One region of the Pseudomonas fortuita genome, then DNA from elsewhere that is predicted to be linked to it. Evidence: riboswitches for the same ligand, from Rfam matches in the RefSeq annotation. Region 1 holds a riboswitch; each other region holds the start of a gene.
What was found. A riboswitch is a leader RNA that binds a small molecule or an ion and turns the genes downstream of it on or off. The one in region 1 is predicted to bind cobalamin.

Region 1 (9,577 bases):
ACGCTGGCCAAGGCCGCAGCGGCCGTGGTGTTGCCAATCCCCATCTCGCCGCCAATGAACAGCTGCGCGCCCTGTTCAGCGGCACGCAGGGCGCTGTCGCGGCCTGCCTGCAAGGCTGCGTGCAACTGCCCCTCGGTCATCGCTGGCTGGCGGGCGAAGTTGGCCGTGCCGGCCCCCAGGCGCAGGTGGCGCACACCGGGCAGTTCCAGATGAGGATCGATGGTGCCAAGGTCGACCACCTCAAGGCTGGCCTGCAGCTGGCGCGCCAGTACGCTGATCGCCGCACCACCGCCGACGAAGTTGCGCAGCATCTGACCGGTCACCGCCTGCGGGTAGGCCGAGATACCTTCTTCGACCACGCCGTGGTCACCCGCGAAAATGCTGATGGCGGCCTGATCCAGGGCTGGCCGTTCACGCCCTTGCAGGCCCGCCAGCTGAACGGCCAGGCCTTCCAGTTGCCCGAGTGAGCCAGCAGGTTTGGTCAGCTGTTGCTGACGGGCACGAGCCTTGTCCATGGCGGCGTTGTCGAGAGAATGGCAGGCGTCACGCCACCAGGCTTGAGTCATAGTGCAGCTCCTTTGAGCATTAGGGGCAGGCCGGCTACGGTCAGCACCACGCGCTGGCAGCGTTCGGCCACGGCCTGGTGCAGCCAGCCGGCCAGGTCGACATAGCGCCGGGTCAGCTCGCCCATGGGCACGACGCCCAGGCCAGTTTCGTTGCTGACCAGAATGAGGGTGCCAGGCAACTGCTCCAGGCAGGCCAGCAGGGCGTCACGCTCCTCGGCCAGGCGCTGGTCGTCTTCCAGCATCAGCAGGTTGCTCAGCCACAGGGTCAGGCAGTCCACCAGCAGGCAGCGCCCTTCGGCCGCTTCGGTACGCAGTACTGCCGCCAGGGCCAACGGCTCTTCGATCAGCCCCCAATCGGCGGGGCGGCGCTGACGGTGCAGCGACACGCGTTCACTCATTTCACCATCCAGAGGCTGGCTGGTGGCGATGTAGGTTACCGGCAGGCCGCTTGCACTGGCCAGCTGTTCGGCCAGGCGACTCTTGCCGGAACGGGCCCCGCCGAGAATAAGGTTGCGCATGTCAGGCCACCCCACACAGTTGGCGCAAGTGCGCCGTGTCCAGGTGTTTTTCCACCAGGTCGGCCAGGCGCTCTATGTCGCGTTCACGCAAGGCTTCGTAATCGATGCTTTGCACCTCCTCCAGGCCAGCCCAACGTAGCAGCGCAGCACACGACTGGCTGCCTTCGAACAGGCCGTGCAGGTAGGTGGCGAGGATCTGGCCATCGGCGCTCACAGCACCCTCGCAGCGGCCATCGGCGAGCTGTACCGCTGGCTGTTCGAGGGCCGGCCCCGTGGTGACGCCAGCGTGAATTTCATAGCCGGCCACCGGCACTGCTTCAAGCTTCAGCGTACCGGCAACGTTGCGCAGTTGCTTCTCGGCCTCCAGCACCGTGGCGTAATCGAGCAGGCCAAGCCCAGCGCTTGAGCCGGGAGCCCCTTCCAGACCCAGCGGGTCATGCACTTCGCGGCCCAGCATCTGCAGGCCGCCGCAGATCCCGATCAGCTTGCCACCGTAACGCAGGTGCCGCTCGATGGCTTTATCCCACCCACGCTCGCGCAGCTGTGCCAGGTCACTGCGTACGCTCTTGGAGCCCGGCAGGATGATCAGGTCTGCAGCCGGGATCGGCTGGCCCGGGCCAATGAACTGCAGGTCCACCTGCGGATGCAGGCGCAACGGGTCGAAGTCGGTATGGTTACTGATGCGCGGCAATACCGGCACAATCACCTTGAGCACGCGCTCGCTTTTGGCGCCTTGGCGCACATCGATGCCGTCTTCGGCTTCCAGGTGCAGGTCGGTGACATAAGGCAGCACCCCCAGCACTGGCTTGCCGGTGCGTTGCTCCAGCCAGTCCAGCCCCGGCTGCAATAAAGCGATATCGCCACGGAAGCGGTTGATGACAAAGCCTTTGACCCGCGCCTGCTCACTGGGCGACAGCAATTCCAGCGTGCCCACCAGGTGGGCGAACACCCCGCCGCGGTTGATGTCGGCAACCAGGATCACCGGGCAGTCCACCGCCTCGGCAAACCCCATGTTGGCGATGTCGCCGGCACGCAGGTTGATCTCCGCTGGCGACCCCGCGCCTTCGACCATGACCACCGGCCAGGCGGCACTCAGGCGCTGGTGCGAAGCCAGCACCGCCTGCATGGCGATGGCTTTGTAGTCGTGGTAAGCCACCGCGTTCATGCTGGTGACCGCACGGCCGTGGATGATCACCTGGGCGCCGGTATCGCTGTTGGGTTTGAGCAACACGGGGTTCATGTCGGTATGGGGTGCCAGCCGGCAAGCCTGCGCCTGCACCGCCTGGGCGCGGCCAATTTCACCGCCGTCGGCAGTTACCGCGCTGTTCAGTGCCATGTTCTGTGGCTTGAACGGCACCACGCCAACGCCTTGGCGCAACAGCCAGCGGCACAGGGCAGTTACCAGCGTGCTCTTGCCAGCGTCGGAGGTGGTGCCTTGCACCATGAGGGTGGTCATGCCGATTCCTTTTGAAAGTCCGCCAGGGCCTGGGCGAGACGCTGTTCGTCCGCCGCACATTCAGGCAGCCCCAGGCGCACGGCCGGTGGGTGTTCGAACAAGCGCACCAGGATGCCGCGGCGGGCAAGAAAGTCATGCAACTGCACGGCGCGCTCGCTGCGCACGTACTGGAACAGGTCACAGCCGCCGCTGGGGGCAAGGCCGGTGCTGGACAGCATTGTTGCCAAGCGCTGGCTGGCGGCAGCGCAACGTTCAATCTGCACGCGCTGGGCAGGCTTGTCGGCCAGGCTTGCCTGGGCCAGCACCCGGGTTGGCCCGTTGACCGTCCACGGGCCAAGCAGCTCGGCCAGGCGCAGCAACAGGCTGCGCTCGGCGGCGACGAAGCCCAGGCGTACCCCGGCCAGCCCAAAGAACTTGCCGAATGATCGCAGCACGATCAGCCCCGGGAGGTCGGCGCAATCGACCACGCCATCCGCCGGGGTGTTGTCCATGAACGCTTCGTCGACCAACAGCCAGCCACCGCGTGCAGCCAGGCGCGCGTGCCAGCCCAGCAGGCGCTCACGCGGTACCCGCTGCCCGGTCGGGTTATTGGGATTGACCAGCACCAGCACGTCGAGGCTGTCGAGCATCGCCTCGACCTGCGTTTCATCCAGCTCGACCAGATGATGGCCCGCCCGATGCCAGGCATACGGGTGTTCGGCATAGCACGGCGACAGCACCCCTACCCGGCCAGCCGCACGCAGCAGCGGCAAAGCCTGGATCGCCGCCTGGGAACCCGCCACCGGCAGCAGCTCGCGGGCGCCGTAATACCCGCGTGCCGCCGCCTCCAGGCCGTCTTCGGTCTCAGGCAGGCGAGCCCAGGCATCTGTAGGTATCGGCGGGATCGGGAACGGCCAGGGCGCGATGCCGCTGGACAGGTCGAGCCACTGCTCGCGAGGGATACCGTAATGTTGCACCGCACGCAGCAGGCGGCCACCGTGTTCAAGCATTGATGTAAGCCCCCAGGCAGATCAACAACAGCCACAGCCACACGCCGCGCTGCACCAGGCTCCAGCCACGCTCGATGGCATCGGCGTCAGCCATCGGCCCTTCGCCCAGGCGTGGCCGCTCATGCAGTTCGCCGTGGTAAACAGCCGGGCCGCCCAGCGCTACACCGAGTGCTCCGGCACCGGCGGCCATCACCGGTCCGGCGTTGGGGCTGTCCCACAGCGGGCCCTGCTTGCGCCAGCAAGCCAGCGCCAGGCGGGTCTTGCCCAGCAGTGCGTAAGTCAGCGCCACCAGCCTTGCGGGAATATAGTTGAGCACATCATCAATGCGCGCCGCGCACCAGCCGAAGCGCTCGAAGCGTTCGTTGCGATACCCCCACATGGCATCCAGGGTGTTGCTCAGGCGGTACAGCACCACGCCCGGCGCGCCGGCCACCACAAACCAGAACAGCGCGGCGAACACCGCGTCACTGCCGTTTTCCAGTACCGACTCGGTGGCTGCGCGGGCCACGGCGGGCTCGTCCAGCTCCCGGGTTTCGCGGCTGACCAGGTAGCCGACGCGGCGCCGGGCTTCCTCCAGGTCGCCCTGGCGCAAGGCGTTGGCCACCGGCAGCACATGTTCGCCCAAACTGCGCAGGCCCAGGGCGCAGTACAGCGCCAGCACATCCACCAGCCAGCCGATGTACGGCAGCCAGGACAGGATCAGCGCCACCAGGGTCAGCGGCACCACCGCCAGAAACCACGCACTCACGCCGTGGCTGCGCCAGCCGCGGCCACCTGCATTCAGGCGGCGCTCCAGGTTACCGGCCATATTGCCGAAGGCCACCAGAGGGTGGCGCCGCTGCGGTTCGCCCAGCAAGGCATCCAGGGCCACCCCGGCCATGGTCAGCAAGGCCACGCTCATTGGCGCTCTCCCCATTGGTTTTCGTACAACATGTCACTCAAAGGCCGTTCTTCGGCCCAGTTTTCCAGCACCAGCATGGGTGCAGGGTAAAATTCGGTCACGGGTCCCAGGCACAGCACCGCCACCGGTTTGGCCCCTTCCGGCATACCCAGCAGTGCTGCCAGCGCCAGAGGGTCGAACAGCGACACCCAGCCCATGCCCAGCCCTTCGCCACGGGCCGCCAGCCACAGGTTCTGAATGGCGCAGGCCAGCGAGGCCAGGTCCATCTCCGGCAGGGTGCGACGGCCGAAGATGTGCGGCTCGCGGTTGTCCATCAAGGCCGCTACCAGCAGCTCGGCACAGTCATTGATGCCTTCTACCTTCAGCTTCATGAAGTCATCAGCCCGCTCGCCCAATGCCTCGGCAGTGCGCAGACGCTCCGCCTCCACCAAGGCCTGGATGCGGGTACGCAGGTCACGCTGGGTGATGCGAATGAAACGCCAGGGCTGCATCAAACCGACGCTAGGCGCCTGGTGTGCGGCGGCCAGCAAGCGGCCCAGCAGTGCTGGCGCAACCTGGCCACCGGCAAAATGGCGCATGTCGCGACGCTCACCGATAGCCCGATAGATCGCAGCGCGTTCGGCGGCGCTGTAGGCGTGTTCGCTCATGGTCGCAACAGCGCCGCCGCCGCATCAGGGTTGGAGGGGAAGTAGAAGTGCACGTAAGAGGCCGTCAGCCGACCCAGGCGATACACCGCTTCGTTGCCCCGCCCGCCGTTGGGGCTGAGGCCTCGGGCGATCGGCTCCAGCGGCGTGCTGGTTAGCGAGTGGTGATAGGTATGGCCGCGCAGGGTACCTTCCGGCAGCTCCACCGCCTGCAAGGCCAGGGCCGCCAGGCGCTTTTGCATGGTCGCCTCGCCTGGTAGCAGGCCGAGCAATTCGGCACGCTCGCCGGCGACGTCAGTCAGGGCATCCAGCAGGTACAGCATGCCGCCACATTCAGCCAGCAACGGCTTGCCCTGAGCATGATGGGCGCGGATTGCCTCGCTCATTGGCGCATTGGCAGCCAGGGCGTGGTGATGCAGTTCGGGATAGCCACCCGGGAGGTACAGGCTGTCCACCACTGGCAGTTCACGGTCGTGCAGCGGCGAGAAGAATTCCAGCTGCGCGCCCAGGCTGCGCAGCAGCTCAAGGTTGGCACCATAGGTGAACGCGAACGCTTCGTCTCGCGCCACACCAATGCGCACACCGTCCAGCGAGGCAGCACGCACCTGCGGCTCGGGGCCGACAAAGGTCACCGGCGGAGGCATGGCGGCGTCGCAGCTGGCGGCAAGCGCCTCGGCGGCGGCATCTAGGCGGGTATCCAGGTCGTTCAGCTCGCTGGCCTGAACCAGCCCAAGATGACGGCTGGGCAATTCAATGCCGCGCTCACGGGACAAGCCGCCATACCAGCGCAGGCCCTCGGTCAGGCTACCTTCGAGCAGCTGCGCGTGGCGCAGGCTGCCCACGCGGTTGGCCAGTACGCCGGCGAACGGCAGGTCGGCCTGGTAACGCGCCAGGCCCAGGGCCAGGGCGCCGAAGGTCTGGGCCATGGCCGTACCGTCGATCACAGCCAGCACTGGCACGCCGAAGTGGCGCGCCAGGTCGGCACTGGACGGGGTGCCGTCGAACAATCCCATGACCCCTTCGATCAGGATCAGGTCGGCCTCGCCGGCAGCTTCCCACAGCAGGCGGCGGCTTTCCTCGGCTCCGATCATCCACAAATCCAGCTGGTACACCGGCGCGCCACTGGCCCGCTCGAGAATCATCGGGTCCAGAAAGTCGGGGCCACACTTGAACACCCTCACCTTGCGCCCGAGGTTGCGGTGCAGGCGGGCCAAAGCAGCAGTGACGGTGGTCTTGCCCTGGCCAGAGGCCGGTGCCGCGATCAACACCGCGGGGCAGTGGCGCGATTGACTCACAGCTCGACGCCCTTCTGTGCACGGATACCGGCCTGGAAGGCGTGCTTGAGCATGCCCATCTCGGTCACGGTATCGGCCAATTCGATCATCTCGGGCTTTGCAGCGCGGCCAGTCACGATCACGTGCTGCATGGGCGGACGGCCCTGGATGTCGGACAGGACCTGGTCCAGGTCGAGGTAGCCATGCTTGAGGGCGATATTCAGCTCATCCAGCACTACGAACTGCACACTTGGATCCTGCAGCAACTGCCGCGACACCGCCCAGGCGGCTTCGGCGGCAGCGATGTCACGCTGGCGGTCCTGGGTTTCCCAGGTAAAGCCCTCACCCATCACGTGATAGCGAACCTGCTCGGGGAAGCGGCGGAAAAACAGCTCTTCGCCGGTGCTATTACGGCCTTTGATGAACTGCACCACTCCACACTGCATGCCATGGCCCAGGGCGCGGGCGAGCATGCCGAAGGCAGAGCTGCTCTTGCCTTTGCCATTGCCGGTCAGCACCAGCAGCAAGCCGCATTCGTTGGGGGAATTGGCGATGCGTTCGTCGATGACCGCCTTCTTGCGCTGCATGCGCGCCAGGTGACGTTCGTCGCGTTCGGTGGCTTCGCTCATCAGGGTTCTCCGCAGGCTGGCACCACGGCACGCGTGGCGACAGGGAATAGGCAGGCAGACGGAGAGCGCGCAGGGGCCATGGCAGGGCGCCACGGTGCACCGCGCATCACCCTCCGTGATGCCGTTGACAGTTTCAGGCCGGTCTCCGGGCTTGTGAGCGGGCCTTGGCCCAAACCTGCGCGCCTTCCCGGATGCTGGCATCCAGTGGCCCTGCGCGGCCTTCTACTCACCTACCGTTGCGGGGGCAGCGCCGGAATCGCGCCATGCTGGCGCCCACCGGCTTCCCAGTTTCACCCTGCCCAGTCGGGGCTGGCAGGGCACCTGAAACACGCCGCGAAGGTTAGAGGGTTGCACCGGGAGCGTCAATCGAAGTGGTTGCTGCAGCAACGTAAGCTTTTGATCTTGATCTTGATCTTGCTCTTGCTCTTGCTCTTGCTCTTGCTCTTGCTCTTGATCTTGATCTTGATCTTGATCTTCGCGACTTCAGGAGGCCGAACGCAGGCCTTGCGGAGGGAGGTGACGGGCATGGATGCCCGTCAAGCGCTGGGCCCCAGGATGGGGCCTGCAGCGCGGTCCTCCCGGGAGCGAGGCCGGAGTGAGGGAACCCCGGAGCGCAGCGTAGGGGCCGGATGATGGGAGCGCAGCGTTTTTTGGTTACTTTTTGTCGCGTCTGACAAAAAGTGACTCGCCGTAAGGGCGAAAAGGTGAGTTAGTGTCGCTATCGCAAATGGCCTATGCGCGAGCTAAAAACCAGCACTGTTTCGCTGTTCGGTCTTGCTGTTCGCTGTTCGCTGTTCGCTGTTCGCGTTCAGGTGTGAGCATCAACAATGAGTCAACATTCATTTTCAAAGGTGGCGCCAAATCACCTTTCCGCCCTTACGGCGGGTCACTTTTTGTCAAACGCGACAAAAAGTAACCAAAAAACGCTGGCTCCCATCATCCGGCCCCTACGCTGCGCTCCGGGGTCCCCTCGCTCCGGGCTTGCTCCCGGGAGGACCGCGCTGCAGGCCCCATCCTGGGGCCCAGCGCTTGACGGGCATCCATGCCCGTCACCTCCCTCCGCAAGCCCTGCGCTCGGCCTCCTGAAGTCGCAATCTGCGTTGCCTGAGCTACCGCGCGCTTAGAAGCCAAAGCAAAAGCAAGAGCAAGAGCAAGAGCAAGAGCAAGCAAACCAAGGGGAACCTGCCGAACCCAGCCGGCCTCTCAATTCAACAGGCTTCTTTAGAGGACGCCGCACATGAAATGCCTGATGCCTTGGTTAATCGCAGCCAGCCTGGCAGGCTGCGGCGAAACAGCCCTGTTGAGCGTAAACGACGGCAGCGGGCCAAACCCCCGCCTCCCCACCCCCGTCACAACACTGATCCCCACCGTAAATATCGCCCCTGCAGTGGGCTGGCCAAAGGGCAGCAAGCCGACCCCGGCACCAGGCACCCAGGTCAAAGCCTTCGCCAGCGGCCTCGACCACCCGCGCTGGCTCTACTTGCTGCCCAACGGCGATGTACTGGTGGCAGAGACCAACGCGCCACCCAAGCCCGAAGATGGCAAGGGCATTCGCGGCTGGGCCATGGACAAGGCGATGAAACGCGCCGGCGCGACCGTACCCAGCGCCAACCGTATAACCCTGCTGCGCGATGCCGACCATGACGGGGTGGCAGAAACTCGCACCCCTTTCATCGAAGGGCTCAACTCACCCTTCGGCATGACCCTGGTGGGCAAGGACTTGTACGTGGCCGACACCGACAGGCTGCTGCGCTTTCACTATGAACCGGGCGCCATGCAGATAACCGATAAAGGCCACCCGGTGACCGCGCTGCCCGGCGGGCCGCTGAACCATCACTGGACCAAGAATGTGATCGCAAGCCCCGATGGCAAGAAGCTTTATGTGACGGTTGGCTCGAACAGCAACATCGGGGAAAACGGTATGCAGAAGGAGCAAGGCCGCGCCGCTATCTGGGAAGTGGACCCCGCAAGCGGCAAGCACCGGCTGTTCGCCACCGGCCTGCGCAACCCCAACGGCCTGGCCTGGGAGCCACACAGCAACGTCTTGTGGACAGCAGTCAATGAACGTGACGAAATCGGCAGCGACCTGGTGCCTGATTACATCACCTCGGTAAAAGACGGCGGCTTCTATGGCTGGCCATACAGCTACTACGGGCAGCATGTAGATCACCGGGTACATCCACAGGCCCCGCAAAAGGTGGCCCAGGCCCTGGCGCCAGACTATGCGGTCGGCCCGCATACCGCATCCCTGGGGCTGGCATTCACCGAGCCTGGTGTACTGCCGCCGCCTTTCGATCAGGGGGCATTGGTCGGCCAGCACGGGTCGTGGAACCGTAAACCACACAGCGGCTACAAAGTGCTGTTCGTACCTTTCGACCGCTCAGGCAAACCTGCCGGCCGCCCCATCGACCTGCTCACGGGGTTTCTCGACCAAGAGGGCAAGGCGATGGGGCGTCCGGTGGGCGTGATCAACGATGGGCAACGCGGTGTATTGGTGGCCGACGATGTCGGCAATGTGATCTGGCGGGTGAGCAAAGCACCTTGAAACCGGGCGGCCTGTATCAGCCCCGTTGAACGGGGCCGCTGCTACAGGCGTTGAT
Region 2 (9,577 bases), 2.1 Mb from region 1:
ATGCACCGACGGCACTGGGTGAAATAAGGCCTTGGGCCATGCTGCGCGAGGGTGTGGTGCCGAGGGTGAAGTCGAAGTCGCCCAGTTCGCGTTTTATCTGCTGGGCCAGCAGCACTGGGCTGAATAGCAATGCAGCACTCAGCAACAGAAAGGGCCTGGTCATGGTCTCCGTCCTGGAAGGCTTGCGGTTGAGCGGTAGAGCATACCTGCGCAGGTTCAAGGAGGGAACCGTAGCGTGGCCGACTCAGCCTTTGGTCGAACGGTCTGCATCGGCAACTTCGGTCACCACTGGCAGGTTGCCGGCACGCTGGACCACCCGCCGTTGCTGCTCGTAATCGTCCAGGGACAGACCGCGGCGCTGCAACGCTTCCAGTTGCAGTTGGCGGGTTTCTTCGGCGCTGTACGCGCGCAGCTCAGGGTGGTTGGCACAGCCAGCCAGTACAGCCATGCAGGTTGTGGCCAGGACAGCGAGGAAGAAGCGGGCCTTGGTAGTCATCGAGCAGCTCCGGGATGCAGGGGATTCGCCAGGTTCGAATCGATGGAGCCAGGTTAGTGAGGTGGGCCGCTCAGTAGAAATCGCCTTGTTCGATAGTCATTATTGACGCAAGCATCAGTGCCAAAACCGGGACCCGAGCGTGCAAGCGCTGGGCGCCTTCCCGCCGCTGCTCGCTACCCTGGGCCAGGACCCCGAATCCAGAACGTGGAAGAGGCCTATTGCCCCAGCATCTGGCGTACCAGCCATTGCCCTGCCGGCCCCAGCGCCCGCCGGCTCGACCAGGCTACATCCATGTCCACCCGGCGCGGGTAACCCGCTATCTGCAACTCCACCAGCTCGTTGCCAAACCGTGTCACCAGCGCCCTGGGCAGTTCGGCCCAGCCGAATCCGCGCACGGCAAACTCCAGCAGAGTGAGGTAATCCGGTGCCGACCAGGCCTGGCCGCGGCCTTGGTGCAGGCTGGGGGCATAGGTCTTGATGTACAGCTGCCGTGCGTTTTCAAGGTGTTGCGCTTGCACCGTTTCCAGGCCCGCCAGCGGGTGGCCGCCGGCCACATACACACCGAACTCCGCCTGCTCGGGCAAGCGGGCTACGGCAACGTCGGCGGGGTAGCTGGGCTGCGTCGCAAGGATGCCGACCTGGGCCAGGCCCTGCTGGATCATTTCGATCACATCGGCGTCTTCGGCCGGGCCGCAGCGCAGTTCTGTGTACGGGTAGTGCTGGGCGAAGCGTGCCATCACCGCACCCTGGAAGGTGACGCTATAGCTGTCCGACATCACCACCGAGACCAGCGCCTCGACGTTCTGCGCCAACCTGACCGCCAGGGCATCAAGCTGGGCGCTGGCGTCCAGGATCGCTTCGACATGGCTCAGCACCTGCCGGCCCGCTTCGTTCAGCGTGGGGTGGCGGCCGCCACGGTCGAACAGGGGGCAGCCTACGTCAGCCTCGAAATTGGCGATGGCGATGCTGACGGTGGATTGGCTTTTGCGCAATTTGCGCGCTGCAGCAGAGAACGAACCCAGCGATGCGGCTTCGACAAAGGCGACCAGAGCTTCGGGCGAGTAGCGCATGGTATTGATAAAACCGATGGTAGCTATGTCGCGAGTATCAGTTATATCAAAGAACATGGGAACCACGAATCACGCAATGGATGGATTTTGCAATGAAAACGGTCTCTTTTACCGAACGCCTGGTGCACGCCGTGGGCTACGAAGCATTCGCGGTGCTGCTGTGTGCACCGCTGTTGTCCTGGGTGATGGGCAAATCGCTGGCGACTGCGGGTGCCTTGGCGGTAACCCTGTCGGTTATCGCCATGCTCTGGAACATGGTCTACAACGCGCTGATCGACCGCTGGGTGCAGACCGAACGCATCAACTGGAAGGCCAGTGGGCGCTTCGTGCACGGCCTGGGCTTCGAGGCTGGGCTGGTAGTGTGGTGCCTGCCGGTGGCGGCATGGATGCTGGATATCTCGCTGCTGCAGGCGTTCATGGTAGAGCTGGGCTTTTTCGTGATTATTCTGCCCTACACCGTGTTGTACAACTGGGCGTTCGATAAAGCCCGGCACCTGCTGATGCAGCGCCGCCTCGCGCGTTCCCTGTAGACCCTGTAGGAGCGGCTTTTAGCCGCGAACACCGGCATAGCCGGTGCCAACCACCGCGGTGCCTGCTCCGCGGGTAAACCCTCTCCCACAGGGACCGTGAGTCATCCAACAAAAACGGGGCATGCCATTGCTGGCATGCCCCGTTCTTATACAGCTGATACAGCTCAGGCCACCTTGACGATCCAGCCTGCCGGCGCTTCAACATCGCCGCTCTGGATGCCGGTCAGCTCGTTGTAGAGCTTCTGGGTAACCGGGCCGACTTTTTCCAGGTCGTGGAACACGTGCAGCTTGCCGTTGTACTCGATACCGCCGATCGGGGTGATCACCGCAGCGGTACCGCAAGCGCCGGCTTCGATGAAGCGGTCCAGCTTGCTGATTTCGACGTCGCCTTCAATCACGGTCAGGCCCAGACGCGATTGCGCCAGTTCCATCAGCGACAGGCGGGTGATGCCTGGCAGTACCGAGGCCGATTTCGGGGTAACGAACTCGTTGTTGGCGGTAATGCCGAAGAAGTTGGCCGAACCCACTTCTTCGATCTTGGTATGGGTCAACGGATCGAGGTAGATGGCGTCGGCGAAGTTGGCCTTCTTGGCCTCAGCGCCCGGCTGCAGGCTGGCAGCGTAGTTGCCGCCGACCTTGGCGGCGCCGGTGCCTTGTGGGGCGGCGCGGTCAAAGCTGGAAATCTGGAAGTTGTGCGGCTTCATGCCGCCCTTGAAGTACGAGCCAACCGGAATGGCGAAGACCGAGAAGATGAACTCGGGGGCGGTGCGCACGCCAATGTTGTCACCGGTGCCGATCACGAACGGGCGCAGGTACAGGGCGCCTTTGCCGTGCGGTGGTACGAACTTTTCGTTGGCCTTGACCACTTGCTTGCACGCTTCGATGAACACATCGGTCGGCACATGCGGCATCAGCAGGCGGGCGCAGCTGCGCTGCATGCGGGCGGCGTTCTGGTCCGGGCGGAACAGGTTGATCGAGCCGTCCTTGCAACGGTAGGCCTTCAGGCCTTCGAAGCATTGCTGGCCGTAGTGCAGGGCCGTGGAGCCTTCACTGATGTGCAGCACGTTGTCGTCGGTCAGGGTGCCTTTGTCCCACTCGCCATTGCGCCATACGGACAGGTAGCGTTTGTCGGTTTTGATGTAGTCGAAACCCAGCTTGTCCCAGTTAATGCTTTCGTTGCTCATGACACCCTCATTGTCTTGCAAGTGCCCGATCGCTCGGGCTGCTGTTATATGCGCACCACGTCACCATAATACATCCGTCGCGGATCGGGAACGGCCAGTCACGAATTGATAGCCTGCGATGCTTTTTTTTCGGTTTCTACAACCGCAGGTACTCATCCAGTGCCAGGTTTTCCAGCAAAACCGCATCATGGGACGCCACCATCAGCGCCCCGCGAAACTGCCCGAGCATGCGCTCCAGGGCTGCCAGTGACGGCAAGTCCAGGTGGTTGCCGGGCTCGTCCAGCAACAGCAGGTCGAGTGGCCGCTCGCGGTACAGCACGGCAGCAAGTGCTGCCTTCATCCGCTCGCCGCCGCTGAGCAGGCTGCTGGGCAACTCGACCCGGGCCGCATCCAGGCCCAGTTGTGCCAGGCGGCTGCGCAACTCGCCCAGGGCCAGCACCGGGTTGGCCCTGCGCAGGTGTTCGAGCACGCTGCTGTGGCCTGCCAAGGTACTGCAGTGCTGGTCGAGCAGGGCGGTTTCGCCACGGCGGCGCAAAGTGTGTGGTGATGCCGGTAATTGCCCGTTCAGCAGCCTTAGCAGCGTGGACTTGCCACTGCCGTTGGCGCCGACCAGGCCCATCCGCTGGCCCAGGCACAAGCGCAGGTCAAGCGGTTTGCGGGTGCCATGGGGCAAGCGAAGTGCCTGCAACGCCAACACTTCGCGGCCCGCATGACGCTGGGGCGTGGGAGCATGCAAGGTAATCGCAGTGGCTTGCTCGACCTCGCGGGCGGCGTCATGCACTTTGCCCAGCAATGCTTGCCGCGCGTCGCTATGGTCGCGGTGCTGCTTGCCCGCCGTGGCCTGGCTGCGCTCCTGCTGGCGGTCGACCAGGATCTTGGCCTGGTTGGCATGCCTGGCTTGACGCCCGGCCCGGGCCTGATGGCGTTCCAGGTCTTCGCGCTGGCGCTGCAGTTCACGGGCTTGGCGTTGTTGCTGCTGCTTGAGCCGGGCAAGTTGCTGCTGGGCCTGCGCCACCTGGCTGGCTTTTTGTGCTGCATAGAAGCCGTAGTTGCCGCCATAGGCCTGTAACCCCAGGCTCGACAGTTCGACAATGCGCGCCATGTGCGCCAGCAGGCTGCGGTCGTGGCTGATCACCAGCAAACCTCGGTCCCAGGCCTCGATCATGCTCAGCAATTGGGCACGGGCGTCGCTGTCCAGGTGGTTGCTCGGTTCGTCGAGTATCAGGTAGTCGGCACCGCTGAGCCATGCGCCTGCCAGCGCCACGCGCATAGCCTGGCCGCCGCTCAGGCTGCGTGCGGGCTGGCGCCAGTCAAGGTGACTCAGGCCGTTGCGTTGCAGGTGCATCTGCAGTTGCTCGCGGATATCCCAGCGCTCGCCGACGGTGTCGAAATCCTGGGGGTTGATGCTGCCTTGCTCGATGCGCTCCAGCGCCGCAACCACCGACCCCACCTGGGCCAGGTCGGCAAGCGTGGCGCTGCGCTCGATTACCTGCTGATTCAGCAGATGGACAGGCCCAAGGCGCCGGCACTGGCCGCTGCTCGGTGCACGCTGGCCGGCCAGAACCTGCCCTAGCAGGCTCTTGCCCACGCCATTGCGCCCGACCAGGCCGGTACGCCGTTGGTCGAAGGTTTCGTTGAGGTCGGTAAACAGTAGCCGGCCATCAGGCAAGGCCAAAGAGACGCTGTCCAGCGTCAGGATCGACGTGTTCGTCATGCACAACTCCACAAATGCCGCGACATCTCCGGAGCAAACCGGAGGCTGAAGACTGGCCGTCGAATGGACGGCGGCATTAATGGCGCATTGGACGAATACCTCGTACTGGGGGAGTGCGTAGCCTAACGGCCCGTTGGGGGCGGGTAAAGTACCGCCCGCCGTGTATGGGTTTCCTGCACTGGCGATGCGCCGCGCGAGCGGCGCCCGATCTTGTCTGGCCCTGGGCTCAGCGCCCCGTCAAGCGCTTGGCCCAGTCGCCTCCGTGGCTCTGTTTGCAGGCCTCTTCGCTGTCAAACCGTACATGCCAGGCCGGGTGATCCAGTTGTATGCCGGCGTGGTCCAACGCCTGACGGGTCAGCGCCAGCATGCGTGCCTTTGCTTCACCCGCCACTGCAGCGACTTTCTCGGCCTCTTGTTCAAACACCCAAGTAATACGCAGGCTGGCCGGAAAGTTCTCAGGGTCCAGGCGATGGGTGAGCCAGGTGAACCCGACGATTTCTGCCTTGGCGGTTTCACAAGCGTCCGTCAGGCACGCTACCAGCTCCCGCTCCAGGCGGGCCATTTCGCGTTTGCCCAGCGCCTTCACAGGTTGGCCTCGTCATCGATCTGCTGGCAGAAGCGCAGGCGGTTGCCGAACGGGTCGCACACCTGCATCTGCAGGCCCCAGTCCAGGCGCTCGGCTTCGGGCCGGGCGTAACCGTACTGTTTGCCTTGCAGTTCATGCTCCAGCGCCCGCAGGTCGTCGAGGCGGGCAAACACTGTAGAGCCGGGGCAGGCATCGCCATGGTGCTCGGTAAGGTGCAGGATCAGGCCATCGCGGTGAATCTGCATGTACAACGGCAGGTTCGGGCTGAAGCGGTGCTCCCAGTCCAGGCTGAAACCGAGAAAATCCATGTAGAACTCCCTGGCCTTGTCGACCGAGAAGATGCGCAGTACCGGGATGGCGGGGGCGAGGAGCATGGGGCGTCCTTGACAGTGGGCAAAGTCGCCACTGTACCGCAGTGCCGCCAAGAGTTGTCGGCAAGCCCCGCAGCAATGGTTGACCACCCGCCAGCCACTGCGTAGCCTTGCCACTTCGAGGTTCTTCGGCCAGGCCGAAGCTAAGACGGGAACGCGGTACAAGCCGCGGCTGCCCCCGCAACTGTAAGCACTGACAACGGATCGACACAGCCACTGCGCCAATGCGCGGGAAGGCGTCATCCCGCCAGCCCGCCGTTCAACTGAACGGGGAGCTGGAACGGTGCAAGCCAGGAGACCTGCCTCGCAACGTTTTCGACTTTCAACCGGGCGGGGTGATCCGGTGGCGAACAAGCCCGGCCGGCCTGGTCCGCGGCTGTCGTCCTGCATGCCCGCGCCATTCTGCCAAGGGCAATGCGACATGAAAACACTGGCCAAGCTCCCCGTTACCATCGTCACCGGCTTCCTCGGCTCGGGCAAGACCACCTTGCTGCGCCACATGCTCGACAACGCCCAGGGCCGTCGCATTGCGGTCATCGTCAACGAATTCGGCGAACTGGGTATCGACGGCGAAATCCTCAAGCAGTGCAGCATCGGCTGCACCGAAGAAGAAGCCAGCGGCCGCGTCTATGAACTGGCCAACGGCTGCCTGTGCTGCACCGTACAGGAGGAGTTCTTCCCGGTCATGCGCGAGCTGGTGGCACGCCGTGGCGACCTGGACCACATCCTGATCGAAACCAGTGGCCTGGCCCTGCCCAAACCGCTGGTGCAAGCCTTCCAGTGGCCGGAAATCCGCAACGCCTGCACCGTCGACGCGGTCATCACCGTGGTCGATAGCCCGGCCGTGGCTGCCGGCACCTTCGCCGCCTACCCGGACCAGGTCGATGCCCAGCGCAAGCTCGACCCTAACCTGGACCACGAATCGCCGCTGCACGAACTGTTCGCCGATCAGCTGGCTAGCGCCGACCTGGTGGTATTGAACAAGGCCGACTTGATCGACGCCGAAGGCCTGGCCAAGGTGCGCGCCGAAGTGGCCGAAGAACTGCCGCCGGCAGTCAAGGTGGTAGAGGCCAGCAGTGGCAAGCTGCCGCTGGAGGTGCTGCTGGGTGTGGGCGCCGAGTCCGAGGCGCACATCGATGGCCGCCGTACCCACCACGATTCGCACCACGATGGCGACGATCATGACGACCACGACCACGACGCCTTCGACTCCATTTCCATCGACCTGCCGGAGGCTGACGAAAGCCTGTTGCTCGACGCCTTGACCCAGCTGGTGGTGGAGTTCGGCATCCTGCGCGCCAAAGGCTTCGCTGCCATCCCGGGCAAACCGATGCGCCTGCTGGTGCAAGGCGTGGGGACCCGTTTCGACAAACACTTCGACCGCGCCTGGCGTGCCGACGAGCCGCGCATCACCCGCCTGGTGTTGATCGGCCAGGAACTCGACGCTGCCCAGCTGGAAGCGCGCCTGCGCCAGGCCTTGGGCGCCTGACCCGTGCACCTGCTGCGGACCCAGCCCGGCGGCTTCGTGCCGGACGACAGTATTGCCGACCTTGGCCAGACACCCGCCGAACTGGTGATTCTCTGCAGCGGCGATTCGCACCTGGCGTTGCTCGCCGATACGGCCGAGCAACTGCCTGAGGATTTCCCCAGCCTGCGCCTGGCCAACCCGATGCAGGTGCAGAACCACGCTTCGGTCGACCTGTATGTCGACCAGGTGCTGCGCCACGCCAAGGTCATCCTGGTGTCGCTGCACGGCGGCGTCGGTTACTGGCGCTATGGCGTCGAGCAACTGGTCGAGCTGGCTGCCCGGGGCGTGCAACTGATTCTGGTACCAGGCGATGATCGCCCTGACCCGGAGCTGACCCGCTTGGGCACCGTCACGGGCGACCAGGCCGAGCGCCTCTGGCACTACTTGCGCCAGGGTGGCAAGGCCAATGCCATCAACCTTTACAACTGCCTGGCCAACCAGTGGCTGGGCCGCGATTATGCCTGGGACGAGCCGCAGCCCTTGCCGCGCACCGCTGTGTATCACCCGGCCAAGGGCAGTGTGGCACTGGAAGACTGGTACCCGCACTGGCACCCGGATTGCCCGGTGGCGCCGCTACTGTTCTACCGCTCCCACTTGCAGGCGGCCAACACCGCGTTCATCGACGTGTTCTGCCAGCGCCTGCAAGCTGCTGGCTTGAACCCGTTGCCGATTGCCGTGGCCAGCCTAAAGGAAAGCGCCTGCCTGGAGCAGGTCGAAGCCTGGCTGGACGAAGTCGGTGCCGAAGTGCTGGTCAATACCACCGGTTTTGCCCTGTCCAGCCCCGAACGGCCCAACCTGCGCCCGTTCCGCCGTGACATTCCGGTGCTGCAGGCCATCTGCGCGCAGGACAACCAGCCCGGCTGGGAAGCCAGCGAACAGGGGCTGGGTGCGCGCGACCTGGCCATGCACATCGCCTTGCCCGAACTGGACGGGCGCATCATCACCCGCCCGGTCAGTTTCAAGGACATGGCCTGGCGCAGCGAGCGCAGCCAGTCCGACGTGGTGTGCTACCGCGCCCACCCCGAGCGTATGGACTTTGTCGCCGAGCTGGCCCGGCGCTGGGTCGAGCTGGCGCGCCTGCCCAATGCCGGGAAGCGCGTGGCCCTGGTGATGGCCAACTACCCGACCCGGGATGGCCGCATCGGTAACGGCGTCGGCCTGGATACGCCCGCTGCTGCACTCAACATTCTCAAAGCGCTGCAGGCCGAAGGCTATCCGCTGGCCGATTTGCCGGGCAGCGGCACGCAACTGATCCACCAGCTGCTCGGCGGCGTGACCAACGACCTTGACCACCTGGACCAGCGCCCTTGCGCCCAGAGCCTGAGCCTGGCCGACTACCAGGCCGCCTTCGAGCGCTTGCCCGAGGCCAATCGCCAGGCAGTGCTGGAGCGCTGGGGGCCGCCCGAGCAGGACCCGATGTACCGCAGCGGCCGGCTGATGGTGGCCGGCTTGCGCTTTGGGCTGACCTTCGTCGGCATCCAGCCCGCCCGGGGCTACCAGGTAGACCCCAGCGCGGTGTATCACGACCCCGACCTGGTGCCGCCGCACGGCTACCTGGCGTTCCACTTCTGGCTGCGCCACGCGTTCGCCGCCGACGCGGTGATCCATGTCGGCAAGCACGGCAACCTCGAATGGCTGCCCGGCAAGGGCGTCGGCTTGTCGGCGCAGTGCTGGCCGGACGCGCTGCTTGGCCCGCTGCCGAACATCTACCCGTTCATTGTCAACGACCCGGGCGAGGGCGCCCAGGCCAAGCGCCGTACCCAGGCGGTGATCATCGACCACTTGATGCCGCCGCTGACCCGTGCCGAAACCTACGGCCCGTTGCGCCACCTGGAGCAGCTGGCCGACGAGTTCTACGAAGCGCAGCTACTCGATCCGCGGCGTGCCCGCGAGTTGCAGCGCGACATCCTCGAGCTGGTCAAGGTCAACCACATCGACCGCGAGCTGCAGTTGGAAGGGCAGCTGGATGATGCCGCCGTCTGGCTGCCGCGCCTGGACACTTACCTGTGCGACCTGAAGGAATCGCAGATTCGCGATGGCCTGCATGTGTTTGGCCAGTCACCAGAGGGGCGGCTGCGCCTGGATACGCTGCTGGCCC
Region 3 (9,577 bases), 930 kb from region 1:
GCTTTGCAGGCGCTGGGTGATCAAGGAGGGCGTGGCGCTGGCGCTTGTCATGGAGGGTCGCTGATAGGAATTAATGTCATGTGAAACGTTATCTTATAACTAATCGATGAGAGGTTGGTAGAGGTTTTTGTGTTGCGTGTGCCGGTCTCTTCGCTGCGCAAGGCTGCTCCTACCGGTCGGTGGTGACTGGTAGGAGCAGCCTGGTGCTGCGAAGAGACCGTTACAGGCAACTCAGGTCAGAAGGTGTAATCAACCGTCGCAAAGTACGATCGTGGCATCCCCATCAACCACTGCTGCCCACTGAACGCCGACTGCACATATTCACGATCAGACAGGTTGTTCAACTGCAACCCCAACTTCACATCCGGCAGCACCTGCCAGGCGATGTTGGCATCGACCACGGCGTAGCTGGGGGCACGTTGGGAATTGGCAGTATCGGCATAACGCTCATCCACGTAGCGCACACCCATGCCGGCCTCTACCTGTTGGCCGAAGCCTTTGCTCAGCCACAGGTTGGCGGTACGCCGTGGCACGTTGGCCGGCCGGTTGCCGGCACGGTCCTGCGCTACACCGCCGACCATCTCGTCGAAATCGTCATACCTGGCGCGTACCAGCGACGCATTGGCCGACACCTGCCACTGATGCGCCAGTGCCAGTTCCAGGGTTGCCTCAAGGCCATCTGACGTCTGCTGCCCAGCCTGTTGTTTCTCGTGGGTGATCGGGTCGTCCACCAGCAGCTTCTTTTTGACGATGTGGTAGGCGGCCAGCGTCCATTCGCCACGGCCGTCCCAGAAGCGCTGCTTGAGGCCAACCTCGGTCTGTTTCGCCTCGGTCAGGTCATAGTGCATCTGGGTGGGGCTGAGGCTGATGAGGTTGTTGACCCCCTCCTGGCTGGTGGAGTACTGCCCGAACAGCGCCAAGTCATCGGTGACTGCGAACACCAGCCCGGCGCGCCAGTTGCCACCTTGCAGGTTGCGGTCGCTGCGGCTGTCGTTGGTCAGGTTGGTGCGGTCGATGTGGTTCTGGTCGCGGCGCACCCCAGTGACCAGCGACAGCCGGTCGCTCAGCTGCAAGCGGTTCCCGGCGAACAGAGCGAAGGTGTGGGTGCTGGACAAGGTTTGCGGGCGCAGTGGCGAGGCGCTGTGGAACCCGCCCGGTTCTGGCTGCCATGGGTCGATGTAGTCACCGCCCACATCGTTGTAGGGCGCGTTGCTGTCGACGTTGAAGCGGACCTTGTTGTATTCCGCGCCGACCACGGTCTTGCTGGCCAGGCCGAACAGCCTGTGGTCAAAGGTGAAGGTCTGGCGGTCGCCGAACTGTTCCTGGTTGTGCTTGATCTCCAGGTAGCTGCCGCGCTGCAATTGCTGGCGCTCGGCGTCCCAGCTGTAGTCTTCGGCATTGCGCCAGTGGCGGCGGCTTTTGATGTAGTACAGCTGGTTGCTGGCGCTGACGTGGTCGTTCAGCGTCCAGTCCGTGGTCAGCCGGGTCCACTCATCGACGTAGTGCTGCACGTCGTTCTGCACGTTGTAGTTTTTCTTGCGCAGGCTGCTGCGGTAGTGGCCGTCGATCAGCGGGGTGCCGTAGTAGTTGGCAGGCTCTGCATCACCACGGTCGTGGGCAAGGGTGAAACTGAGGTCGTCACTGGCATCGAAACGCAGCGCGGCACTCAGGGCCAGGCTGCGCGATGTGGTGCGGTCGACCCAGCCGTTGCCGGCCTGCTGGTTAAGGGTCAGGCGATAGCTAAGGCGCTCGCTGAGGCTGCCGCCGCTGTCCAGGCCGAGCTGCTGGCGGTCCCACGAGCCGTAGCCCAGGCGCAGGTGGTTGCGCACCTCGCCGGCAATCGGTTTTTTCGGGATCACGTTGATCACCGCGCCGGTGGCGCCTTCGCCATGCAGAACCGAAGCCGGGCCGCGAATGACATCGATACGCTCGACCATCCACGGGTCGACCGGGAACGTCTGGGTGCCGGCACCGGTGTACAGGCGTGCGTCGTCGAACAGGGTCATCACCGAACTGTGACCGGCAAAGCCGCGGGCGGACAGGCCTGTGCCACCGTCGCCGGGGGAGCCGACGAAGGTGATGCCCGGCGACCGCGTCACCGCATCCTGCACGGTGAGGTTGTTGCGCTGCTGAATCTGCTCGGCGCTGATGCTGCTGGTGCTGGCCGGTGTTTCCAGGGCACTGAGGCCGAGGCGCGAGCCTGCCTGGGTCGGCGTGGCCAGGTCGAGGGTGCGGCTGTCGAGGGTGTCGGTGATGGCCGTGGAAGGCAAGGCCAAGGGCTGCTGGTCATGGCCATCGGCCAGGGCCGGGAGGGCGACGGCCAGGCAGGCCGCCAGGGGGTGAAGCTTGAACATACGGGACATGTCGTTCCACTGCTGCAGGAATGAATGGATCCCGGTGGAAAACACGCAAAGGCGAACCATGCAGGCAGGCGCGCGCACGGATTCCGGCCTGCGCCCGCCCACCGCGGGTTGCCAAGTGAAGCTCCAGGCCGGTCTCCGGGCTTGCGAGGGGCATGAAACCTTCACCTTCCCATGCACGTGCACAGTGGTATCTCGAAGGGTTCACTCGCTTACCGTTGCGGGGGCAGCGCCGGACTTGTCATGGGTAACATGACGCACCGGCTTCCCGTTTCACCCTGCGCGCGGCGGCGAAGGGCACCTGAAACTGGCGCGCATCTGACCACTGAAAGGCTAAGGCGTCAAATGTTGGCGTGCCATGAATACGCCGATAAAACACAGGGTTGCGTGTTTTTACTGATTTTTTTTCGAACTTTTCGTGTGGCGTTTGTCTCGAACCGCACGTTCGTCTTTCGTTACCAAGTCATGGAGACTTTACGCATGCCTGCTCGTCATCTGTTGCGCCACACCTGCCTGCTCGCCTTGATCGCCGCACCGCTGGCCGCCACCGCCGCACCCAGCACCGACCCGCTGTTCACCATCGGTCTGCAGGGCGCCTACGACAAGTTCAAGTTCGAAGGTGGCAGTGAAAACGACAAGGAACACATGGGCCAGGGCGGTGTGTTCGCCACCTTCGGCAACAAGCTGACAGCCGAATCCGGTTTCATCTACCAAATCGGCGCCGAAGCCAAATACGGCAAGAAGAACGACAACAAGCTCAAGGAGGCCCAGGCTGACCTGGACCTTGGCTGGCGTGCGGCGCTGGACGCTCGCAACTTCGTCGATGTGACCGTGGGCGGCGGCTACAGCTGGTCGCGCTTCGAGCCGGAAATCAACGACCTTGATACCAAGCTCACCGTGAAGTCGCCCTTTGCCAAGGCGGCGCTGGGCTACAACCACCAGTTCGACGCCTCGACCCTGCGGGTGGAAGTGGGCGCGCGCCACACCCTGGACGGCCGTGCGCGGCTGAAAGTGGACGACTTTGGCAGCGACACGGTCGACCTCAAAGACCGCACCAACCCGTACGCTGAAGTGACGTTGCTGATGAACCAGCAGGGCGCTTTGCCGGTGCAGGCCGGGGTGTACTACACCCGCACCGAATACAAGCTGGACGAAGATTCGCCAGTGGCAGACAACACCAAGCTCAAGCGTGACGAGTTTGGTGTAAAGGTGGGCTTGGCGTTCTGAAGCTGAGCGTTTAGCAGGCCCGGCCTCTTCGCGGGTGAACCCGCTCCCACAAGGACCGCACAGCCTTTAGGTGCTGCGCAGTACTTGTGGGAGCGGGCAAGCCCGCGAAGGGGCCGAACCTGCAAGAGAGGTCAGCGCCCGCGACGCCGCGACACCCGTGCCTCGATGTTCTTGCGCCCGATCAGCAGCGGTGGTTTCTCCACCACCGGCTCCTCTGCCAGCCACTTGTACATCACCAGGCAGTCCACCAGCCCCAGGCGGGCATGGCGATAAGCCTTGGGCAAGCGGCCGACTGTTTCAAATCCCAGCCTGTGCCACAGTGCCACCGCAACTTCATTGCTGGCCACTACCGAGTTGAACTGCAGGGCCAGAAAGCCCTCCTGGCGCGCCAGCTTCTGCGAGTGCTCGCACATCAGGCGTGCCACACCTCGGCCGCGTGCCTGTTCGCACACCATATAGCCGCAATTGCCCACGTGCGCGCCAGGCCCGGCGGCATTGGCCTTAAGATAATAAGAACCCAGCAGCTCGCCATCTTCTTCGGCCAGCAGCGTGTGTTGCGGCAGCTCAAGCCACAGCTGGCGGGCCTGATCGATGCTCAGCTCGGGGTCAAAGGCGTAGGTTTCACGGGCCTGGACAATGGCCTGGAAGGTGGGCCAGAAGCGCTCGAAGTCTTCGGCTGTCATAGGGCGAACGTGGATCATGCGGGCTCCTGCAAGGGCTGGGCCGCCAAGTCTGTGGGGCGCGGCGCCGTCGCGCAAGGGCGGCGACGCCGTTTGGGCCTAGCCGTTGGCCTTGCCCACCGCATCCATGGCTCGCGCCGAGTACACCAGCGCAGCACCGGCGTTCATCGCCACGGCCACGCCGAGGGCTTCGGCAATTTCCTCGCGGCTGGCCCCGTGCTTGACCGCCTGCTGCGAATGCACGGCGATGCAGCCGTCGCAACGGGTGGTCACGGCCACGGCCAGTGAGATCAACTCACGCGTCTTGGCGTCGAGGTGGTTGGTCTTGGCTCCCGCACCGCTGGCGGTCATGTAACCGGCCACGGTGTCGGGGGAGAGTTGCTTGAGATCGCCGATGCCGGCCATCAACTGCTTACGGTAGGCGTCCCAGTCCATCATGCTCATCGTCTTCACCTTGTGGTGGTTGCGAGTGGAGCTTTCAGGCTAGTCGAAGAGTGACACCTGCGAGGCTTGTACTTTGGTGGGTGTGCAGCAGCACTTGTGGGCGCGTTGAGCCTTCAAATGTAGATGAACACCAGCACCAGCGCTGCAACCACCGCCCACTTTTCCACGTAGTAGCGCAGGCGGTTGCGCTTCTTCAGCGCTTTGCCGCGTTCACGGATCTTGTAGATGCGGGTGAACAACCGGTTGATACCGCCGGTCTTGTCGCCGGCACCGTTGGGCGCGGCGGCGGCGGCCATGACGTTGCGGCTGAACCAGCGGTTGAACGCAGTGGCCCAGCGGTACTTGAGCGGGCGCTCGACGTCACAGAACAGGATGATGCGGTTGTGCTCGGTCGTGTTCGCCGCGTAGTGGATGTAGGTCTCGTCGAAGATCACGCCCTCGCCATCGCGCCATGAGTATTTCTCGCCGTCCACGTCGATGTAGCAACCGTCATCGTTCGGCGTGTCCAGGCCCAGGTGATAGCGGTACGAGCCGGCATACGGGTCACGGTGGCGCACCAGCTTGGCGCCCGGCGGCAGGGTAGCGAACATGGCAGCCTTGACCGTGCCGATGCTTTGCAACAGTTCGGTGGTGCGTGGGCAGAGGGCCATCGCCGAAGGGTGGCTTTCGCCGTACCACTTCAGGTAGAAGCGCTTCCAGCCAGTCTTGAAAAACGAGTTGAAACCGACGTCATCGTAGTTGTCGGACTTCTTGATTTCGCCCACGCGCAGCAACTGGCGGCCTTCCTCGCGGATTTCCTGCCAGTGGTCTTGCAGCGGCTTCAGTTCGGGGAAGGCTTCGACCGGCAAGTATGGCTTGGCCGGGAGCTTGGAAAACAGGTACAGGAAACTGTTGACCGGGGCGAGGAAGCTGGAGTGGTCGCCCAGCTGGCGAGTCAATTTGTGGCGAACCCGACCGCGCAGGTGCACGTAGGCAATCGAGAGGGCGAAGATAAGTACGAGTGCAATTTTCATGGACGTTTACTTGTCGAAAAATGGCCATGCGTCATGGCATAAGCTCGCCAGCATAAACAATCATGGGGGTAGTTTGTACTTATTGTTACGAAACACCGGGGCGACATTGGTGTAATGCCCTACAGTCTTGCGCAAACGTTTCATGTCAGGGAGTTGGTATGGTTCAGGATATACGCCCCAGCGGTAGCCCGTTCAAACGGCTGTTCTTCGCCTTGCCGGTCAGCGATGCCCAGCGCCATGCCTTGGCTCAGTGGCGCCGGGCGCTGAACCTGCGCAGCGGCAAACCCGTCCCCGCGGCCAACTTCCATGTCACGCTGTTGTTCCTCGGCGATGTGGATACCGCACAGGTGCCGGCGATCTGTGCGGCAGTCGATCAACTGACGTTGCCAACCCTGGCACCGCGGCTGTTGCTTGACCGTTTGCAGGTGTGGCAGCGGGCCGGCGCGTTGGTGCTGGAGGCACAGCAGACACCGCCGGCCCTGTTGCAACTGGTGTATGGCTTGCAGCAGGCACTGCTGCCGTTGGGGGTGGAGGCGGCCAACCGTGAGTATCGGCCGCACTTGACCCTGTCCTGGGATTACCACGGGCAACCACCCGAGGCCAGCAGCGCGCCGGAGTTCTACCTCAGCGCGCGCCACTTCACGCTCTACGAGTCGCGCAAGGGCGCCTACTGGCCCTTGGCGCAGTGGCCGCTGGCAGACTGACCCGGGGTCAGCGTTGCGTGGCTCGCCATAGTTGTTGCTGCCATTGAGCTGGTTGAAGCCTGCAACCCAGTACTTCTTGTCGAACAGGTGGCGTGCCCAACCGAGGCTGCCGCTACTTGAGTAGCCGCCCTGTGCCAGTTCAGGCTGCGGCCTGGCAATCTGCAAACAGTTTTTTGCCCAAGGCGTGTGCATGGTGCAAGTGGGGAAGCTGGTCAGGCCCTTCGCTGTCATCCAGCAAGGTGGAACTGAGTACCTCGGCGCCGCAATAGTCGAAGATGCCGTGCTCGATCTGCACGCGCATCGCCTCGCCATAGCCGTGCCGTTCGAAGGTGCCTGTATCGGCACCCGCAACGCCGATCAGGTGAACCTTCATGCCACGCAATTTCTTCACCGTGGCGCCTTCTTCATAGTCGAACGCCCAGCCATTGCTGAATACCCGTTCGACCCAGCCCTTGAGCAGGGCCGGCAGTGACCACCAGTAGACCGGATAGACCAGCACCAGGGCATCGGCGCGCTCGATGCGTGCCTGCTCGTTGAGTACATCAGCCGGCGGTGCTGCCAGCCGGCGGTGCACGGCATGGTCTGCCAGGCTGAAGCGGGGGTCGAAGCCTTCGCTGGCCAGGTCGGCGATTTCGCTGCTGTGGCCGACGCTGGCCAGGCCGTCGGCAACCTGCCGGGCCAGCGCGTGGGTGAGGGATTGCGGGTCATGGTGACCGACGACGATCAGAGCGTGCATGGTGGCTCTCCATTCAACGGTGCAGGGTAGCCTGAAGCGTTATATACTCCAGGTAAGTTACGTTTAGTAAGTTACTTTTGGTAGGTAATCGATGTCAAGCAACGATCAAGCCCGTTCCCGCAAGCGCCTGAGCCGCGACGACCGACGCAGGCAGTTGCTGGACATGGCCTGGCAATTGGTGCGGGAGGAGGGTACCGATGCCTTGAGCCTGGGCCGCCTGGCTGAACAGGCGGGGGTAACCAAGCCGGTGGTCTATGACCATTTCGAGACCCGCAACGGGCTGCTGATGGCGCTGTACCAGGAATACGATGCGCGTCAGTCGCAGATGCTGGCGCAAGCCTTGGCCAGCTGTGAAGCCAGCTTGGCCAGCCGCGCCCGGGTGATTGCCGAGGCCTACGTGGACTGCGTGATGAGCCAGGGCCGGGAGATACCCGGGGTGTCGGCAGCGCTGGCCGGGTCGCCGGAACTGGAGGCGCTGAAACGGGCGTACGAGCAGCCGTTCCTGGACAAGTGCCGCGAAGCCTTGGCCGGGTTTTCGCCCAGCGGCAATGTAGGGGTTGCCGGCATGCGCCTGCTGGTCGGGGCAGCGGATGCGCTGTCCCAGGCGGCTGCAGCGGGAGAGCTGGAAGCCGGGCAGGCCAAGGCTGAGCTCAAGGCCGCCATTATCGCCATGGTCGAACGGCAAACATGAAGCGCATGCGACCATTGTGTGTGGGCGCACCCGCGAACACCGGCATAGCCGGTGCCATCCACCGCGTTGTCTGCTTCGCGGGCGCGCCCGCTCCCACAGTGATCGAGCATGCTTGATAACTGGCTTCGCTACACAGGCAAGCTCTGGTAGGGCTGTTCATCCCCCGGGCTGCGCTCGAACTGGCGCTTGTACTCGCGGCTGAACTGCGAGGTGCTCTGGTAACCCACCCGGTGCGCTGTTTGCGCCACCCCCAGGCCCTCACCGATCAGCATCTGCTGCGCCTTGAGTAGCCGCAAGCGCTTGAGGTACTGCATCGGTGCCATGTCGGTGCAGCGCTTGAAGTGTTCATGGAAGGTCGAAACGCTCATGTTGGCCCGCGCGGCCAGTGCCTCCACGCTCAGCGGCTCGGCGTAGTGCTCGCGCAGGTGGGCGAGGGCGGCGCCGATGCGGGCAAAATGCCCCTGTTGCTCCACCAGTGCTCGCAACACACCGGCCTGCGGGCCGCGCAGCGCGGTATACAGCACCTCACGCACGCGCGCTGGGCCCAGTACTTTGGCGTCAAGCGGGTCCTGCAGGCAGTGCAGCAGCCGTTCCACACTGTCACGCATTGGCGCATCCAGTGCCGCCGAGGTCATCGATTGCGGTGTTTGTGCCTGTACTGCAGCGTCCGGCACCAAGCCCATGCTCTGCACCAGTTCACCCAGCACGCCACGGTCAATGTCCACCGCCACGCCCAGCAATGGCGCGTCAGGGGTGGCGAAAGTTTCGCACATGAACGGCACCGACAACGCCTGCACCAGGTAATGCCCGGCGCCGTACTCCAGGGTGCGCGGCCCCAGGCGCGCCAGCTTGCTGCCCTGGGCCAGGATCATCAGGCTGGGTTCGTAGATCTGCGGGCTGCTGGCCACATAGTGGTCCCAGCTCAGCACCTGTACCTGGGGCAGGTGCGTGGGCACAAAGCCCGGGCGCGTGGCGAGGCTGCGGATCAGCGTACAAAGTGGCGAATTGGCGTCGACGTGGCGGGTCAGTTGCATGTTAAACCAAGGGCAGAGGATCAGACAGCTTAATCATCGCAGATTAAGGGGATGGCGCGAGTTATCAGATGGCATCTTCGGATAATCAGGCATGGATGCCGGAGAATCTGCCGTGGGCGTGACGCGGTTGGACGCGCAAAATGCGTCGCCTGAATCGTTTCACTTCCCTGCGAGGACCTGCATGTATACCGCCATCGGTTACGCCGCCCAAACCCCTTCCAGCCCTCTGGCCCCCATGACCTTCGAGCGCCGCAGCCCGCGCCCGGACGACGTCGCCATCGACATCCTGTACTGCGGCGTATGCCACTCCGACATCCACCAGGCACGCAACGAATGGGGCATTGCCGTGTACCCGCTGATGCCTGGCCACGAGATCATTGGCCGGGTCACGGCGGTGGGCGCCAAGGTCACCGCGCACAAGGTGGGTGACTTGGTTGGCGTCGGCTGCATGGTCGACGCGTGCCGCCATTGCGAAGCCTGCGCCAAGGACCTGGAGCAATACTGCTCGGAAGGCCCGACCATGACCTACGCCACCCCGGACCGGGTCGACGGCAGCAACACCATGGGCGGTTACTCCAGCAGCATCGTGGTCAGCGAGCACTTCGTGCTGCGCATCCCGGCCGGCATGGACCTGCCCAGCGCCGCACCTATACTGTGCGCCGGCATTACTACCTATTCGCCGCTCAAG

Region 2: linked by a shared signal. The riboswitch ahead of cobW (cobalamin biosynthesis protein CobW) and the one ahead of cobO (cob(I)yrinic acid a,c-diamide adenosyltransferase) in region 1 are both predicted to bind cobalamin.
Region 3: linked by a shared signal. The riboswitch ahead of OZ911_RS10270 (TonB-dependent receptor) and the one ahead of cobO (cob(I)yrinic acid a,c-diamide adenosyltransferase) in region 1 are both predicted to bind cobalamin.

What each region holds. Positions count from the first base shown of each region.
Region 1 covers NZ_CP114035.2:1,305,814-1,315,390, reverse strand. Annotated here, with positions in the region: gene cobT (nicotinate-nucleotide--dimethylbenzimidazole phosphoribosyltransferase) at 1-566, opposite strand, end outside; gene cobU (bifunctional adenosylcobinamide kinase/adenosylcobinamide-phosphate guanylyltransferase) at 563-1,084, opposite strand; gene OZ911_RS05995 (cobyric acid synthase) at 1,086-2,540, opposite strand; gene cobD (threonine-phosphate decarboxylase CobD) at 2,537-3,529, opposite strand; gene cbiB (adenosylcobinamide-phosphate synthase CbiB) at 3,522-4,430, opposite strand; gene bluB (5,6-dimethylbenzimidazole synthase) at 4,427-5,077, opposite strand; gene OZ911_RS05975 (cobyrinic acid a,c-diamide synthase CobB) at 5,074-6,369, opposite strand; gene cobO (cob(I)yrinic acid a,c-diamide adenosyltransferase) at 6,366-6,977, opposite strand; cobalamin riboswitch at 7,097-7,317, opposite strand; gene OZ911_RS05965 (hypothetical protein) at 7,340-7,504, opposite strand; gene OZ911_RS05960 (PQQ-dependent sugar dehydrogenase) at 8,215-9,522, shown strand.
Region 2 covers NZ_CP114035.2:3,426,054-3,435,630, reverse strand. Annotated here, with positions in the region: gene OZ911_RS15760 (TorF family putative porin) at 1-163, opposite strand, end outside; gene OZ911_RS15755 (hypothetical protein) at 245-496, opposite strand; gene OZ911_RS15750 (LysR family transcriptional regulator) at 712-1,566, opposite strand; gene OZ911_RS15745 (multidrug/biocide efflux PACE transporter) at 1,659-2,096, shown strand; gene OZ911_RS15740 (branched-chain amino acid aminotransferase) at 2,261-3,280, opposite strand; gene OZ911_RS15735 (ATP-binding cassette domain-containing protein) at 3,417-4,994, opposite strand; gene OZ911_RS15730 (hypothetical protein) at 5,221-5,580, opposite strand; gene OZ911_RS15725 (glyoxalase superfamily protein) at 5,577-5,954, opposite strand; cobalamin riboswitch at 6,056-6,272, shown strand; gene cobW (cobalamin biosynthesis protein CobW) at 6,373-7,440, shown strand; gene cobN (cobaltochelatase subunit CobN) at 7,444-9,577, shown strand, end outside.
Region 3 covers NZ_CP114035.2:2,233,460-2,243,036, forward strand. Annotated here, with positions in the region: gene OZ911_RS10265 (acetyltransferase domain-containing protein) at 1-51, opposite strand, end outside; gene OZ911_RS10270 (TonB-dependent receptor) at 237-2,363, opposite strand; cobalamin riboswitch at 2,473-2,680, opposite strand; gene OZ911_RS10275 (outer membrane beta-barrel protein) at 2,841-3,587, shown strand; gene OZ911_RS10280 (GNAT family N-acetyltransferase) at 3,719-4,288, opposite strand; gene OZ911_RS10285 (carboxymuconolactone decarboxylase family protein) at 4,367-4,711, opposite strand; gene lpxO (lipid A hydroxylase LpxO) at 4,825-5,724, opposite strand; gene thpR (RNA 2',3'-cyclic phosphodiesterase) at 5,883-6,428, shown strand; gene OZ911_RS10300 (NAD(P)H-dependent oxidoreductase) at 6,568-7,164, opposite strand; gene OZ911_RS10305 (TetR/AcrR family transcriptional regulator) at 7,256-7,855, shown strand; gene OZ911_RS10310 (AraC family transcriptional regulator) at 7,984-8,889, opposite strand; gene calA (vanillin reductase) at 9,071-9,577, shown strand, end outside.